Linked DNA regions of Azoarcus sp. KH32C. The protein of the gene in region 3 binds, or shares a complex with, the protein of the main gene of each other region. Links are inferred from orthologs where the notes say so. Each region holds a gene or a part of one and is shown on either strand. Other genes may lie near its edges.

Region 1 (3,000 bases), 1.4 Mb from region 3 along the record:
GTGCCACCGGCAGATTCCGCCCGGCTGCTGAAGCAGGCCGAATCCATCGAGCAGCGGACACTCGCGCTCGTGACGCATCCGTCGGGCAGCGAACGCATCGCCACCTTGCGCAAGGAGATGGCCGAGTCGATGGAAAACGGCTGCGGCATCTATCGCGACGCTGCCACGATGCGGGCCACCTGCGACAAGCTCGCGGAGCTGAAGCACCGCTTCCATAAGGTCCGTGTCGAAGACCAGTCGCGCGTCTGGAACACCGAATGGCTGCTGGCCGTCGAACTCGGGTACCAGCTCGATGTTGCGCAGGCGATGGCGCATTCGGCGCTGAACCGCCGCGAATCGCGCGGCGCCCACCAGCGCCTCGATGGCTACACCGCGCGCGACGACGTGAACTTCCTCAAGCATTCGCAGGCCCATTACGCGGGCGACGATGCGCCGCGCATCGACTATGGCGACGTGAAGATCACGCGCTCGCCCCCCGGCACGCGCGCGTATGGAGCGGCGGGCGAGAAGGCCGAACAGGAAAGGGAGGCTCATCGTGCGTGACGCTCCGGTGCCCGAGAAGCGGATCGAAATCGAAGTCCTGCGCTATCGACCCGAGCAGGACGTCGAGCCTGTGCCGCAGGTCTACACGGTGCCTTTCACCGACGACATGTCGGTGCTGCAGGGTCTGCAGTACATCAAGGATTACCTGGACGGCTCGCTGAGCTTCCGCTGGTCCTGCCGGATGGCGATCTGCGGCAGCTGCGGCATGATGATCGACGGCGTACCGCGGCTGTCGTGCAAGACCTTCCTGCGCGATTTCCATCCGCGCCGCGTGCGCGTGGAGGCCCTGGCCCACTTCCCGATCGAGCGCGATCTGGTCGTCGTGATCGACGATTTCATCCAGAAGCTGGAGCAGATCAAGCCCTACATCGTGCCGAAGACGCCGCGCACGCTGGCCGAAGGCGAGTACCTGCAGACGCCGGCCGAGCGCGACGTCTACGAGCAGTTCAGCTCCTGCATCAACTGCCTGCTATGTTACGCCGCCTGCCCGCAATACGGCCTCAACCCCGAGTTTGTCGGGCCGGGCATCATGGCGCTGCTGCACCGTTACAACGTCGACTCGCGCGACGGCGGCGCTGCCGAGCGGATGAAGATCGCGGGCTCCGAGGCCGGTGCCTTCAACTGCACCGCGGTCGGATACTGCTCGGAGGTCTGCCCCAAGCACGTCGATCCGGCCAATGCCGTCAATCAGAACAAGACCCTCGCCGCGAAGGACTACTTCCTGCGCTGGGGGAAGCCCAAGGGAGGCGAGCGATGAGCGTGCCCGATCCCCGTCGTCCTTATATGCGCCCGATGACCGGCTGGTGGCGCCGCAACCCCTTCTTCGTCGAGTACATGATCCACGAGGGCACGGCGCTCTTCGTCGCCGCCTACGCGATCGTGCTGCTTGTCGGCCTGCTGCGGCTCGCACAAGGCGAGGCGGCGTGGAACGGCTGGCTCGACGCCCTGAGAAGCCCTCTGTCGGTCGCGTTCCACGTCGTGCTGCTTGCCGCGATCGGCTACCACGCCTGGACCTGGTTCCGGATCATGCCCAAGACGATGCCCCCCCTCGTGATCGGCGGGCACCGCCTGCGGCCGGGTGAGATTACCGCCGCGGGCATCGGCGCCGCGATCCTCGCGAGCATCGCGCTGCTCCTCGCGGCATGGGGGCTCGTGCGATGAAGGCGATCGAAAAACGCTCGAATGCGCCGATCTTCTGGGCGCTCTTCGGTGCCGGCGGCATGCTCGCGGCCCTGCTCGGGCCCGCGCTGGTATTCCTCACGGGGATCGCCGTTCCGCTCGGGCTGATCTTCCCGCCGGACGCGCTGAGCTGGCCCCACGCGCTCGCGTTCGCCCGGAACTGGGCCGGAAAGGCTTTCCTGTTCGCGGTCGTCGCGCTCTTCCTGTGGCACGCCGCGCATCGCATCTTTCACAGCCTGCACGACCTCGGGGTCCATGCAGGCATCGCCGCCAAGCTCGTCTGCTACGGCTTCGCGGCGGCCGGTTCGCTGCTCGCGGCCGGTGCATTGCTGTCGCTCGGTTTCTGATTGGGGCGGCCTCGCGGGGCCGCGGGCGTACCGGAGCCGCGCGGATGCTCTCCCGCTAGGGATGGCGTCGCCGGCACTTGTGGCATGACAACGAGCAGAAGGGGAATCATCATGAAAAAGACAGCACTGGTCGTGGCGCTGGCGGCTCTCGGCATCGGCGCGACGCAGGCGGCCGATCCCGCCAAGATCAACTGGGCGAAGGTCCCGGCGGTGACCGTCACGCTCTTCTATCCGGGGCAGTCCTCGTACGAATGGCTGCGCAGCGACGCGCACAAGGGAGCGTCGAAGGAAGTGAAGCGCGGCGATTCCTGTACCTCTTGCCACGACGAGGAGGACGCCGAGAAGGACCTGGGCGAGAAGCTCGTGAAGGGCGGGCCGCTCGAGCCGCGGCCGGTGAAAGGCAAGTCCGGCTTCAAGGAACTGAAAGTTCAGGCGGCCTACGACAGCAAGAATGCCTACCTCCGCTTCCAGTGGAAGACGGACAACGCCTTCCCCGGTTCCGAGCACCAGTACCTGCGTTTCGACGGCCACGAGTGGAAGGTGTTCGGTTTTCCCAAGCTCGACAAGCCGGTCCAGGACGGCTCCGAGATGGGCATCTACGAGGACCGCATGTCGGTCATGATCGACGACGGCAAGGTGCCGGGCTTCGCGCAGCAAGGCTGCTGGCTCACCTGCCACGACGGCGAGCGCGACATGCCGAAGCAATTCACGAAGGACGAGGCGGCCGCGAACCCGCTGCTGCAGGCGATCAAGAAGAACGACGTGCGCAAGTACCTGCCCGAAACGCGCAGCGATCCGTCGGACTGGAAGACCGGCAAGAGTGTCGCGGAAGTCGAGAAGATCAAGGCCGCGGGCGGCTTCCTCGACCTGATCCAGTGGCGTGCGCACCGCAGCAATCCCGTCGGGATGGCCGACGACGGCTACGTGCTGG
Region 2 (3,149 bases), 1.4 Mb from region 3 along the record:
TGAACTTCCTCAAGCATTCGCAGGCCCATTACGCGGGCGACGATGCGCCGCGCATCGACTATGGCGACGTGAAGATCACGCGCTCGCCCCCCGGCACGCGCGCGTATGGAGCGGCGGGCGAGAAGGCCGAACAGGAAAGGGAGGCTCATCGTGCGTGACGCTCCGGTGCCCGAGAAGCGGATCGAAATCGAAGTCCTGCGCTATCGACCCGAGCAGGACGTCGAGCCTGTGCCGCAGGTCTACACGGTGCCTTTCACCGACGACATGTCGGTGCTGCAGGGTCTGCAGTACATCAAGGATTACCTGGACGGCTCGCTGAGCTTCCGCTGGTCCTGCCGGATGGCGATCTGCGGCAGCTGCGGCATGATGATCGACGGCGTACCGCGGCTGTCGTGCAAGACCTTCCTGCGCGATTTCCATCCGCGCCGCGTGCGCGTGGAGGCCCTGGCCCACTTCCCGATCGAGCGCGATCTGGTCGTCGTGATCGACGATTTCATCCAGAAGCTGGAGCAGATCAAGCCCTACATCGTGCCGAAGACGCCGCGCACGCTGGCCGAAGGCGAGTACCTGCAGACGCCGGCCGAGCGCGACGTCTACGAGCAGTTCAGCTCCTGCATCAACTGCCTGCTATGTTACGCCGCCTGCCCGCAATACGGCCTCAACCCCGAGTTTGTCGGGCCGGGCATCATGGCGCTGCTGCACCGTTACAACGTCGACTCGCGCGACGGCGGCGCTGCCGAGCGGATGAAGATCGCGGGCTCCGAGGCCGGTGCCTTCAACTGCACCGCGGTCGGATACTGCTCGGAGGTCTGCCCCAAGCACGTCGATCCGGCCAATGCCGTCAATCAGAACAAGACCCTCGCCGCGAAGGACTACTTCCTGCGCTGGGGGAAGCCCAAGGGAGGCGAGCGATGAGCGTGCCCGATCCCCGTCGTCCTTATATGCGCCCGATGACCGGCTGGTGGCGCCGCAACCCCTTCTTCGTCGAGTACATGATCCACGAGGGCACGGCGCTCTTCGTCGCCGCCTACGCGATCGTGCTGCTTGTCGGCCTGCTGCGGCTCGCACAAGGCGAGGCGGCGTGGAACGGCTGGCTCGACGCCCTGAGAAGCCCTCTGTCGGTCGCGTTCCACGTCGTGCTGCTTGCCGCGATCGGCTACCACGCCTGGACCTGGTTCCGGATCATGCCCAAGACGATGCCCCCCCTCGTGATCGGCGGGCACCGCCTGCGGCCGGGTGAGATTACCGCCGCGGGCATCGGCGCCGCGATCCTCGCGAGCATCGCGCTGCTCCTCGCGGCATGGGGGCTCGTGCGATGAAGGCGATCGAAAAACGCTCGAATGCGCCGATCTTCTGGGCGCTCTTCGGTGCCGGCGGCATGCTCGCGGCCCTGCTCGGGCCCGCGCTGGTATTCCTCACGGGGATCGCCGTTCCGCTCGGGCTGATCTTCCCGCCGGACGCGCTGAGCTGGCCCCACGCGCTCGCGTTCGCCCGGAACTGGGCCGGAAAGGCTTTCCTGTTCGCGGTCGTCGCGCTCTTCCTGTGGCACGCCGCGCATCGCATCTTTCACAGCCTGCACGACCTCGGGGTCCATGCAGGCATCGCCGCCAAGCTCGTCTGCTACGGCTTCGCGGCGGCCGGTTCGCTGCTCGCGGCCGGTGCATTGCTGTCGCTCGGTTTCTGATTGGGGCGGCCTCGCGGGGCCGCGGGCGTACCGGAGCCGCGCGGATGCTCTCCCGCTAGGGATGGCGTCGCCGGCACTTGTGGCATGACAACGAGCAGAAGGGGAATCATCATGAAAAAGACAGCACTGGTCGTGGCGCTGGCGGCTCTCGGCATCGGCGCGACGCAGGCGGCCGATCCCGCCAAGATCAACTGGGCGAAGGTCCCGGCGGTGACCGTCACGCTCTTCTATCCGGGGCAGTCCTCGTACGAATGGCTGCGCAGCGACGCGCACAAGGGAGCGTCGAAGGAAGTGAAGCGCGGCGATTCCTGTACCTCTTGCCACGACGAGGAGGACGCCGAGAAGGACCTGGGCGAGAAGCTCGTGAAGGGCGGGCCGCTCGAGCCGCGGCCGGTGAAAGGCAAGTCCGGCTTCAAGGAACTGAAAGTTCAGGCGGCCTACGACAGCAAGAATGCCTACCTCCGCTTCCAGTGGAAGACGGACAACGCCTTCCCCGGTTCCGAGCACCAGTACCTGCGTTTCGACGGCCACGAGTGGAAGGTGTTCGGTTTTCCCAAGCTCGACAAGCCGGTCCAGGACGGCTCCGAGATGGGCATCTACGAGGACCGCATGTCGGTCATGATCGACGACGGCAAGGTGCCGGGCTTCGCGCAGCAAGGCTGCTGGCTCACCTGCCACGACGGCGAGCGCGACATGCCGAAGCAATTCACGAAGGACGAGGCGGCCGCGAACCCGCTGCTGCAGGCGATCAAGAAGAACGACGTGCGCAAGTACCTGCCCGAAACGCGCAGCGATCCGTCGGACTGGAAGACCGGCAAGAGTGTCGCGGAAGTCGAGAAGATCAAGGCCGCGGGCGGCTTCCTCGACCTGATCCAGTGGCGTGCGCACCGCAGCAATCCCGTCGGGATGGCCGACGACGGCTACGTGCTGGAGTTCCGGTTGAGCGACGGCGGCAAGGACATGTTCAGCGGCAATGCCGATCCGAAGACTCACCAGCCGAAGTACATGTGGGACGCGGCCAAGGTGGGCTACAAATCGATCACCGTCGACAAGCTGCACCAGGCCGACCACTTCCTGATCCGCGAGAAGAATGCCGTGCCCTTCGATCCGAACGCCGGATGGAAGGAAGGCGACATGGTGCCGGACTACGTCGTCAGCCGCGCCGACGCGTCGGGTTCAGCGGCGGACAACAATGCGATCGCAAGCTGGAAGGACGGGGTTTGGACCGTCGTCATGGTCCGCCCGCTTGCGCTGACGAACGCGGACGACAAGGCCTTGAAGCCGGGGGGCGTCTATAACGTCGGCTTCGCGATTCACGACGACAACATCACGACGCGGGGCCATCACGTGTCCTTCGTGAGGACGCTCGGCCTCGGTGCGAAGGGCAAGGCCGATATCAAGGCGGTGAAGCTCCCGTAAGGGCGAGAGGCACGGTCCCGGTGAGCGCCGGGGCCGTGCCGGTGCG
Region 3 (2,962 bases):
GGACGCTCGCGAAATTTTGTGTTGAAATGCGTCCATGGCACAGGAATCTCCAACTTTCAGTCCGCTCTACCGGCAAATCAAGAGCCTGATTCTTCAGGCACTTGAGTCGGGGGAATGGCGTCCCGGGCAGGTGATTCCGAGCGAGCAAGAGCTCGCCGCGCGGTTCAGCGTTTCGCAGGGAACCGTGCGCAAGGCCATCGACGAAATGGCCGCTGAAAATCTCCTTGTTCGCAAGCAGGGGAAGGGCACGTTCGTTGCGTCGCATAACGACCCCCGTGCTCTCTTCCGTTTTTTGCGTCTCGTTCCGATGGATGGCGATCTTGCCCATCCGCAGAGCGTACCGATGGATTGCTGGCGCGCCAAGGCCGGCCAGGAAGCCTCCCGGATGCTCGGAATTGCGCTCGGCGATCCGATCATCATCGTTCGGCGGGTGTTGCGTTTTGCGCAGAAGCCCGTCGTCGTCGACGAGATCTATCTGCCGGGCGAGATATTCCAGGGTCTGACTCTCGAAGTTCTTCAGAGCTGGAACGGTTCGCTATACAGCCTGTTCGAAACCCGTTTCGGTTTGAGGATGATTCGTGCGCAGGAGCGCATCCGCGCGGTCGGCGCCGATCGTTCCACCAGCGATACCCTCCGCGTTCCCGAAGGTACGCCGCTGCTTTCGGTTGAGCGCGTGACATATACCTATGGCGACAGACCGGTTGAATGGCGTCGTGGTTTGTATTCCACGGCCGAGCACTTTTATTTGAATGAATTGAACTAGCCCTTCAGCGGAAGGCATAGGGACATTCAGCGTATATAATTCTGGCTCTTTGCAGTTTGGGAGAACCGCGTCGGGAAACCGTCGCTCATCGAGGGGAAAAACAATATGTCAGAAGCTGTAGTACGCAAGCAGAGGCCAAAATTCCTGGCCCTGAACGAGATCCGGTTGCCGTTGCCGGGCATCGTCTCAATTCTTCACCGGGTAAGCGGTGCAGGCCTGTTCCTGATGCTGCCCTTCCTGCTGTTCCTGTTCGATCGCAGTCTCGGCTCGCCTGAGTCCTTTGCAACATACAAGAGCATTGTCGGTAATCCGCTCGTCAAGCTGCTGCTGTTGGGCCTGTTGTGGGCCTACCTGCATCACTTCTGTGCCGGCATCCGCTTCCTGCTGCTGGATCTCCATAAGGGTCTGGATCTTCAATCCGCCCGCAACAGCGCGCGTATCGTCCTCTTCGTGAGCCTTACGCTGACCGTGATTGTGGGGGTGAAGCTGTGGTAAAGCGTATCGTCGTCGGTGCTCATTACGGTCTGCGCGACTGGATTGCCCAGCGCATCACGGCCGTCTTCATGGTGATCTTCACCGTCCTGTTCGCGGCCGCCACGCTCGGCTTGCCCGAAATGAACTACCAGGCATGGTCGGGCCTGTTCCGCAACGGAATCGTCCGCTTCTTCGCCTTCCTGTTCTTTCTGTCGCTGTTCTATCACGCCTGGATCGGTGTGCGTGACATCTGGATGGACTACATCAAGCCGGTCGGTGTTCGTCTGACCCTGCATGTCGTAACGATCTTCGTGCTCGTCGGCTACGCCGGCTGGGCTGCCCAGATTCTGTGGAGGCTGTGAGCGTGACTGTCGCTAAGCGTACTTTTGATGCCGTTATCGTTGGTGCCGGTGGTGCCGGTCTGCGTGCGGCGCTGCAACTGTCAGAAGCCGGCCTCAAGACCGCCGTGCTGACCAAGGTTTTCCCGACCCGCTCGCACACCGTTGCGGCGCAGGGCGGCGTGGCTGCTTCGTTGGGTAATTCGACCGAAGACAACTGGCACTGGCATATGTACGACACCGTCAAGGGGTCGGACTGGCTGGGTGACCAGGATGCGATCGAATTCATGTGTCGCAAGGCCAATGAAGTGGTCGTCGAGCTCGAACACTACGGCATGCCGTTCGACCGCACGGACAACGGCAAGATCTACCAGCGTCCGTTCGGCGGTCACTCGCAGAATTACGGCCAATCCCCGGTTTCGCGCTCCTGTGCGGCCGCGGACCGTACCGGTCATGCGATGCTGCACGCGCTGTATCAGCGCAACGTCCGCGCGAACACCCAGTTCTTCGTCGAATGGATGGCCCTCGACCTGATCCGCGATCAGGACGGCAACGTCCTCGGCGTTACCGCGCTCGAAATGGAAACCGGTGAAGTCAGCATCTTCCACTCTAAGGCAACGATTTTCGCTACTGGCGGTGCTGGCCGTATCTTCTACAGCTCGACCAACGCGTTCATCAACACCGGTGACGGCGTCGGTATGGCGGCTCGCGCCGGCATCCCGCTGGAAGATATGGAATTCTGGCAGTTCCACCCGACCGGCGTGGCCGGCGCAGGTGTGCTGATCACCGAAGGTGTGCGCGGCGAAGGCGGTATCCTGCGGAACGCCGCGGGCGAGCGCTTCATGGAACGTTATGCACCGAACCTGAAGGATCTGGCCTCGCGCGATGTCGTCTCGCGTTCGATGGTGACCGAGATTAACGAAGGTCGCGGCTGCGGTCCTGAAAAGGACCACGTGCTGCTCGACATCACGCATCTGTCGCCCGAGACCATCATGAAGCGCCTGCCCGGCATTCGTGAAATCTCGATCCAGTTCGCCGGCGTGGATCCGATCAAGGCGCCGATCCCGGTCGTACCGACCTGCCACTATCAGATGGGCGGCATTCCGACCAACTACAAGGGTCAGGTCGTGGTGCCGAAGGACGGCAACGCGAATGCGCCGGTGCAGGGGTTCTACGCCGCGGGCGAATGCGCATGTGCCTCGGTGCATGGCGCCAACCGTCTCGGCACGAACTCGCTGCTCGACCTGCTGGTGTTCGGCAAGTCGGCCGGCGAAACGGTGGTCGAAGACTTCAAGAGCGGCAATCTGGTGCTGCGTCCGCTGCCCGAAGGTGCTGCCGACGCGTCGCTCGCCCGGATGGCCCGTCTGGAAAACCAGACCGGCGGCGA
Region 4 (3,146 bases), 1.4 Mb from region 3 along the record:
CATCCAGCCGAGTTCCGCCAGGCCGCTGCCGACCGAGACCTTGTTGCTGACGACCAGCGTCACGCCGACGAAGCCGAGCGCGAGCCCTGCCCACTGCCGCGGCGTGACGCGCTCGCCGAGTAGCCACCCGGCGCCGAGCGCGGTGAGCAGCGGTTGCATGCCGACCACGAGTGCCGTGACGCCGGCGGGCAGGCCGCGATGGATCGCCATGAACACGCCGCCGAGATAGGTCGCCTGCAGCAGCAGGCCGGCGACCCCGATGTGCCCGACCTGACGCAAGTCCTTCGGCCACGGCGCGCGCATCAGCAGTGCCAGTGCGCCCATCAGCGCGATCACCAGCACGTAGCGTGTCGCGAGAAAGGTCAGCGGTTCCGCGTAGGGCAGGCCGAATTTGGCGCCGATGAAGCCGGTGCTCCAAAGCAGCACGAAGAGCAGCGGAGTGAGTGCGGCCAGGCGTGGGGGCAGCGTGGGCATGAGTGGCGATGTCGCGCCGCGTGACGGCGAGGAGGGATGAAGCCCGACATCATAGCGGCACAATGGGGCGGAACAAGGCCGGGTCTTGCCATCGGAAGTTGCGAATTATGCCGAATGGAATTGCCCATGAAGCCGACAAGGATTACACTTCACTTGATTGCCAATCCCGCAATCGCAGTCCTTGTTTCCAGTACCTGTCGGCAGGTCGCGTTTATGCCGGCTCCAGAGATTTTCCAAAGTGTTTTCACCGCTTCCCGCTGGGAAGGGAGGAGACGAGCGTGGAAGCATTCAAGGCGGACGTGGCGATTGTCGGTGCCGGCGGCGCGGGGCTGAGGGCGGCGATCGCGGTCGCCGAGGCCGATCCGAGTCTCAGGATCGCGCTGATCTCCAAGGTCTATCCGATGCGCAGCCATACCGTCGCGGCCGAAGGCGGCTCGGCGGGTGTCGTGCAGGCCCACGACAGCCTCGAAGACCATTTTCACGACACCGTGGCCGGCGGCGACTGGCTGTGCGAGCAGGACGTGGTCGACGACTTCGTCTCGCGCTGCACCGAGGAGATGGTGCAGCTGGAGCACTGGGGCTGCCCGTGGAGCCGCAAGGAAGACGGCCACATCAACGTGCGCGCTTTCGGCGGCATGAAGATCGAGCGCACGTGGTTCGCCGCCGACAAGACCGGCTTCCACATGCTCCACACGCTGTTCCAGACCTCGATCAAGTATCCGTCGATCCGCCGCTTCGACGAGTATTTCTGCGTCGATCTCATCGTCGAGGACGGCCGCGCGCAGGGCGTCGTCGCGGTGCAGATCGCGTCGCGCGAGTTCACGCTGATCGAGGCGGGCGCGGTGATCATCGCCACCGGGGGCGCCGGCCGCGTCTTCCGCGAGAACACCAACGGCGGCATCGTCACCGGCGACGGCATGTCGCTCGCCTACCGGCATGGCGTGCCGCTGCGCGACATGGAGTTCGTCCAGTACCACCCGACCTGCATGCCGGGCACGGGCCTGCTGTTCACCGAAGCCTGCCGCGGCGAGGGCGGCTTTCTGCTCAACAAGGACGGCTACCGCTACCTGCAGGATTACGGGCTCGGGCCCGCGGAGCCGACGCCGCGCAACAAGGCGATGGAGCTCGGCCCGCGCGATCGCCTGAGCCAGGCGTTCTGGTACGAGCAGCAGAAGGGGCGCACGATCGACAGCCCGCAGGGCCCGGTTGTGCATCTGGACCTGCGTCACCTCGGCGAGGCGAAGCTGCGCGAGCGCCTGCCGCAGATCTACGAGCTCGCCGAGGAGTTCCTCGGCGTCGACCCCGCGCTGACGCCAATCCCGGTGCGCCCTGCCGTGCATTACACGATGGGCGGAATCCTCGTGGACGGGCGCTGCGCGTCGCCGCTGCCCGGGCTCTTCGCGGCCGGCGAATGCTCGAGCGTCGGCATCCACGGGGCCAACCGGCTCGGCTCGAATTCGCTCGCGGAACTGTGCGTGTTCGGCAAGACGGCCGGCATCGAGGCAGCTGCGTTCGCGCGCAACGTGCCACCGGCAGATTCCGCCCGGCTGCTGAAGCAGGCCGAATCCATCGAGCAGCGGACACTCGCGCTCGTGACGCATCCGTCGGGCAGCGAACGCATCGCCACCTTGCGCAAGGAGATGGCCGAGTCGATGGAAAACGGCTGCGGCATCTATCGCGACGCTGCCACGATGCGGGCCACCTGCGACAAGCTCGCGGAGCTGAAGCACCGCTTCCATAAGGTCCGTGTCGAAGACCAGTCGCGCGTCTGGAACACCGAATGGCTGCTGGCCGTCGAACTCGGGTACCAGCTCGATGTTGCGCAGGCGATGGCGCATTCGGCGCTGAACCGCCGCGAATCGCGCGGCGCCCACCAGCGCCTCGATGGCTACACCGCGCGCGACGACGTGAACTTCCTCAAGCATTCGCAGGCCCATTACGCGGGCGACGATGCGCCGCGCATCGACTATGGCGACGTGAAGATCACGCGCTCGCCCCCCGGCACGCGCGCGTATGGAGCGGCGGGCGAGAAGGCCGAACAGGAAAGGGAGGCTCATCGTGCGTGACGCTCCGGTGCCCGAGAAGCGGATCGAAATCGAAGTCCTGCGCTATCGACCCGAGCAGGACGTCGAGCCTGTGCCGCAGGTCTACACGGTGCCTTTCACCGACGACATGTCGGTGCTGCAGGGTCTGCAGTACATCAAGGATTACCTGGACGGCTCGCTGAGCTTCCGCTGGTCCTGCCGGATGGCGATCTGCGGCAGCTGCGGCATGATGATCGACGGCGTACCGCGGCTGTCGTGCAAGACCTTCCTGCGCGATTTCCATCCGCGCCGCGTGCGCGTGGAGGCCCTGGCCCACTTCCCGATCGAGCGCGATCTGGTCGTCGTGATCGACGATTTCATCCAGAAGCTGGAGCAGATCAAGCCCTACATCGTGCCGAAGACGCCGCGCACGCTGGCCGAAGGCGAGTACCTGCAGACGCCGGCCGAGCGCGACGTCTACGAGCAGTTCAGCTCCTGCATCAACTGCCTGCTATGTTACGCCGCCTGCCCGCAATACGGCCTCAACCCCGAGTTTGTCGGGCCGGGCATCATGGCGCTGCTGCACCGTTACAACGTCGACTCGCGCGACGGCGGCGCTGCCGAGCGGATGAAGATCGCGGGCTCCGA

What was found.
Region 1: sdhD (region 3) and AZKH_RS02630 share a complex: the UniProt entries of both Escherichia coli proteins name them as parts of the enzyme complex. The link is inferred for Azoarcus sp. KH32C from one-to-one orthologs.
Region 2: sdhD (region 3) and frdD share a complex: the UniProt entries of both Escherichia coli proteins name them as parts of the enzyme complex. The link is inferred for Azoarcus sp. KH32C from one-to-one orthologs.
Region 4: sdhD (region 3) and frdA share a complex: the UniProt entries of both Escherichia coli proteins name them as parts of the enzyme complex. The link is inferred for Azoarcus sp. KH32C from one-to-one orthologs.

What each region holds. Positions count from the first base shown.
Region 1 is NC_020516.1:596,824-599,823, forward strand. It holds AZKH_RS02630 (fumarate reductase subunit C), read left to right. Parts: upstream 1-1,296; coding sequence 1,297-1,704; downstream 1,705-3,000. Other genes in the region: frdA (fumarate reductase (quinol) flavoprotein subunit), read left to right, coding at 1-543; AZKH_RS02625 (succinate dehydrogenase/fumarate reductase iron-sulfur subunit), read left to right, coding at 536-1,300; frdD (fumarate reductase subunit FrdD), read left to right, coding at 1,701-2,069; AZKH_RS02640 (ethylbenzene dehydrogenase-related protein), read left to right, coding at 2,181-3,000. UniProt on the Escherichia coli protein: Two distinct, membrane-bound, FAD-containing enzymes are responsible for the catalysis of fumarate and succinate interconversion; fumarate reductase is used in anaerobic growth, and succinate dehydrogenase is used in aerobic growth.
Region 2 is NC_020516.1:597,209-600,357, forward strand. Bases 1-2,999 are described here. They hold frdD (fumarate reductase subunit FrdD), read left to right. Parts: upstream 1-1,315; coding sequence 1,316-1,684; downstream 1,685-2,999. Other genes in these bases: frdA (fumarate reductase (quinol) flavoprotein subunit), read left to right, coding at 1-158; AZKH_RS02625 (succinate dehydrogenase/fumarate reductase iron-sulfur subunit), read left to right, coding at 151-915; AZKH_RS02630 (fumarate reductase subunit C), read left to right, coding at 912-1,319; AZKH_RS02640 (ethylbenzene dehydrogenase-related protein), read left to right, coding at 1,796-2,999. Outside these bases: more of AZKH_RS02640, read left to right, coding at 3,000-3,103. UniProt on the Escherichia coli protein: Two distinct, membrane-bound, FAD-containing enzymes are responsible for the catalysis of fumarate and succinate interconversion; fumarate reductase is used in anaerobic growth, and succinate dehydrogenase is used in aerobic growth.
Region 3 is NC_020516.1:2,030,966-2,033,927, forward strand. The notes cover bases 114-2,925. They hold sdhD (succinate dehydrogenase, hydrophobic membrane anchor protein), read left to right. Parts: upstream 114-1,251; coding sequence 1,252-1,599; downstream 1,600-2,925. Other genes in these bases: AZKH_RS08955 (GntR family transcriptional regulator), read left to right, coding at 114-763; sdhC (succinate dehydrogenase, cytochrome b556 subunit), read left to right, coding at 869-1,258; sdhA (succinate dehydrogenase flavoprotein subunit), read left to right, coding at 1,602-2,925. Also shown: more of AZKH_RS08955, read left to right, coding at 35-113; more of sdhA, read left to right, coding at 2,926-2,962. UniProt on the Escherichia coli protein: Membrane-anchoring subunit of succinate dehydrogenase (SDH).
Region 4 is NC_020516.1:594,827-597,972, forward strand. What follows is about bases 151-3,146. They hold frdA (fumarate reductase (quinol) flavoprotein subunit), read left to right. Parts: upstream 151-752; coding sequence 753-2,540; downstream 2,541-3,146. Other genes in these bases: AZKH_RS02615 (DMT family transporter), read right to left, coding at 151-474; AZKH_RS02625 (succinate dehydrogenase/fumarate reductase iron-sulfur subunit), read left to right, coding at 2,533-3,146. Outside these bases: more of AZKH_RS02615, read right to left, coding at 1-150. UniProt on the Escherichia coli protein: Two distinct, membrane-bound, FAD-containing enzymes are responsible for the catalysis of fumarate and succinate interconversion; fumarate reductase is used during anaerobic growth, and succinate dehydrogenase is used during aerobic growth.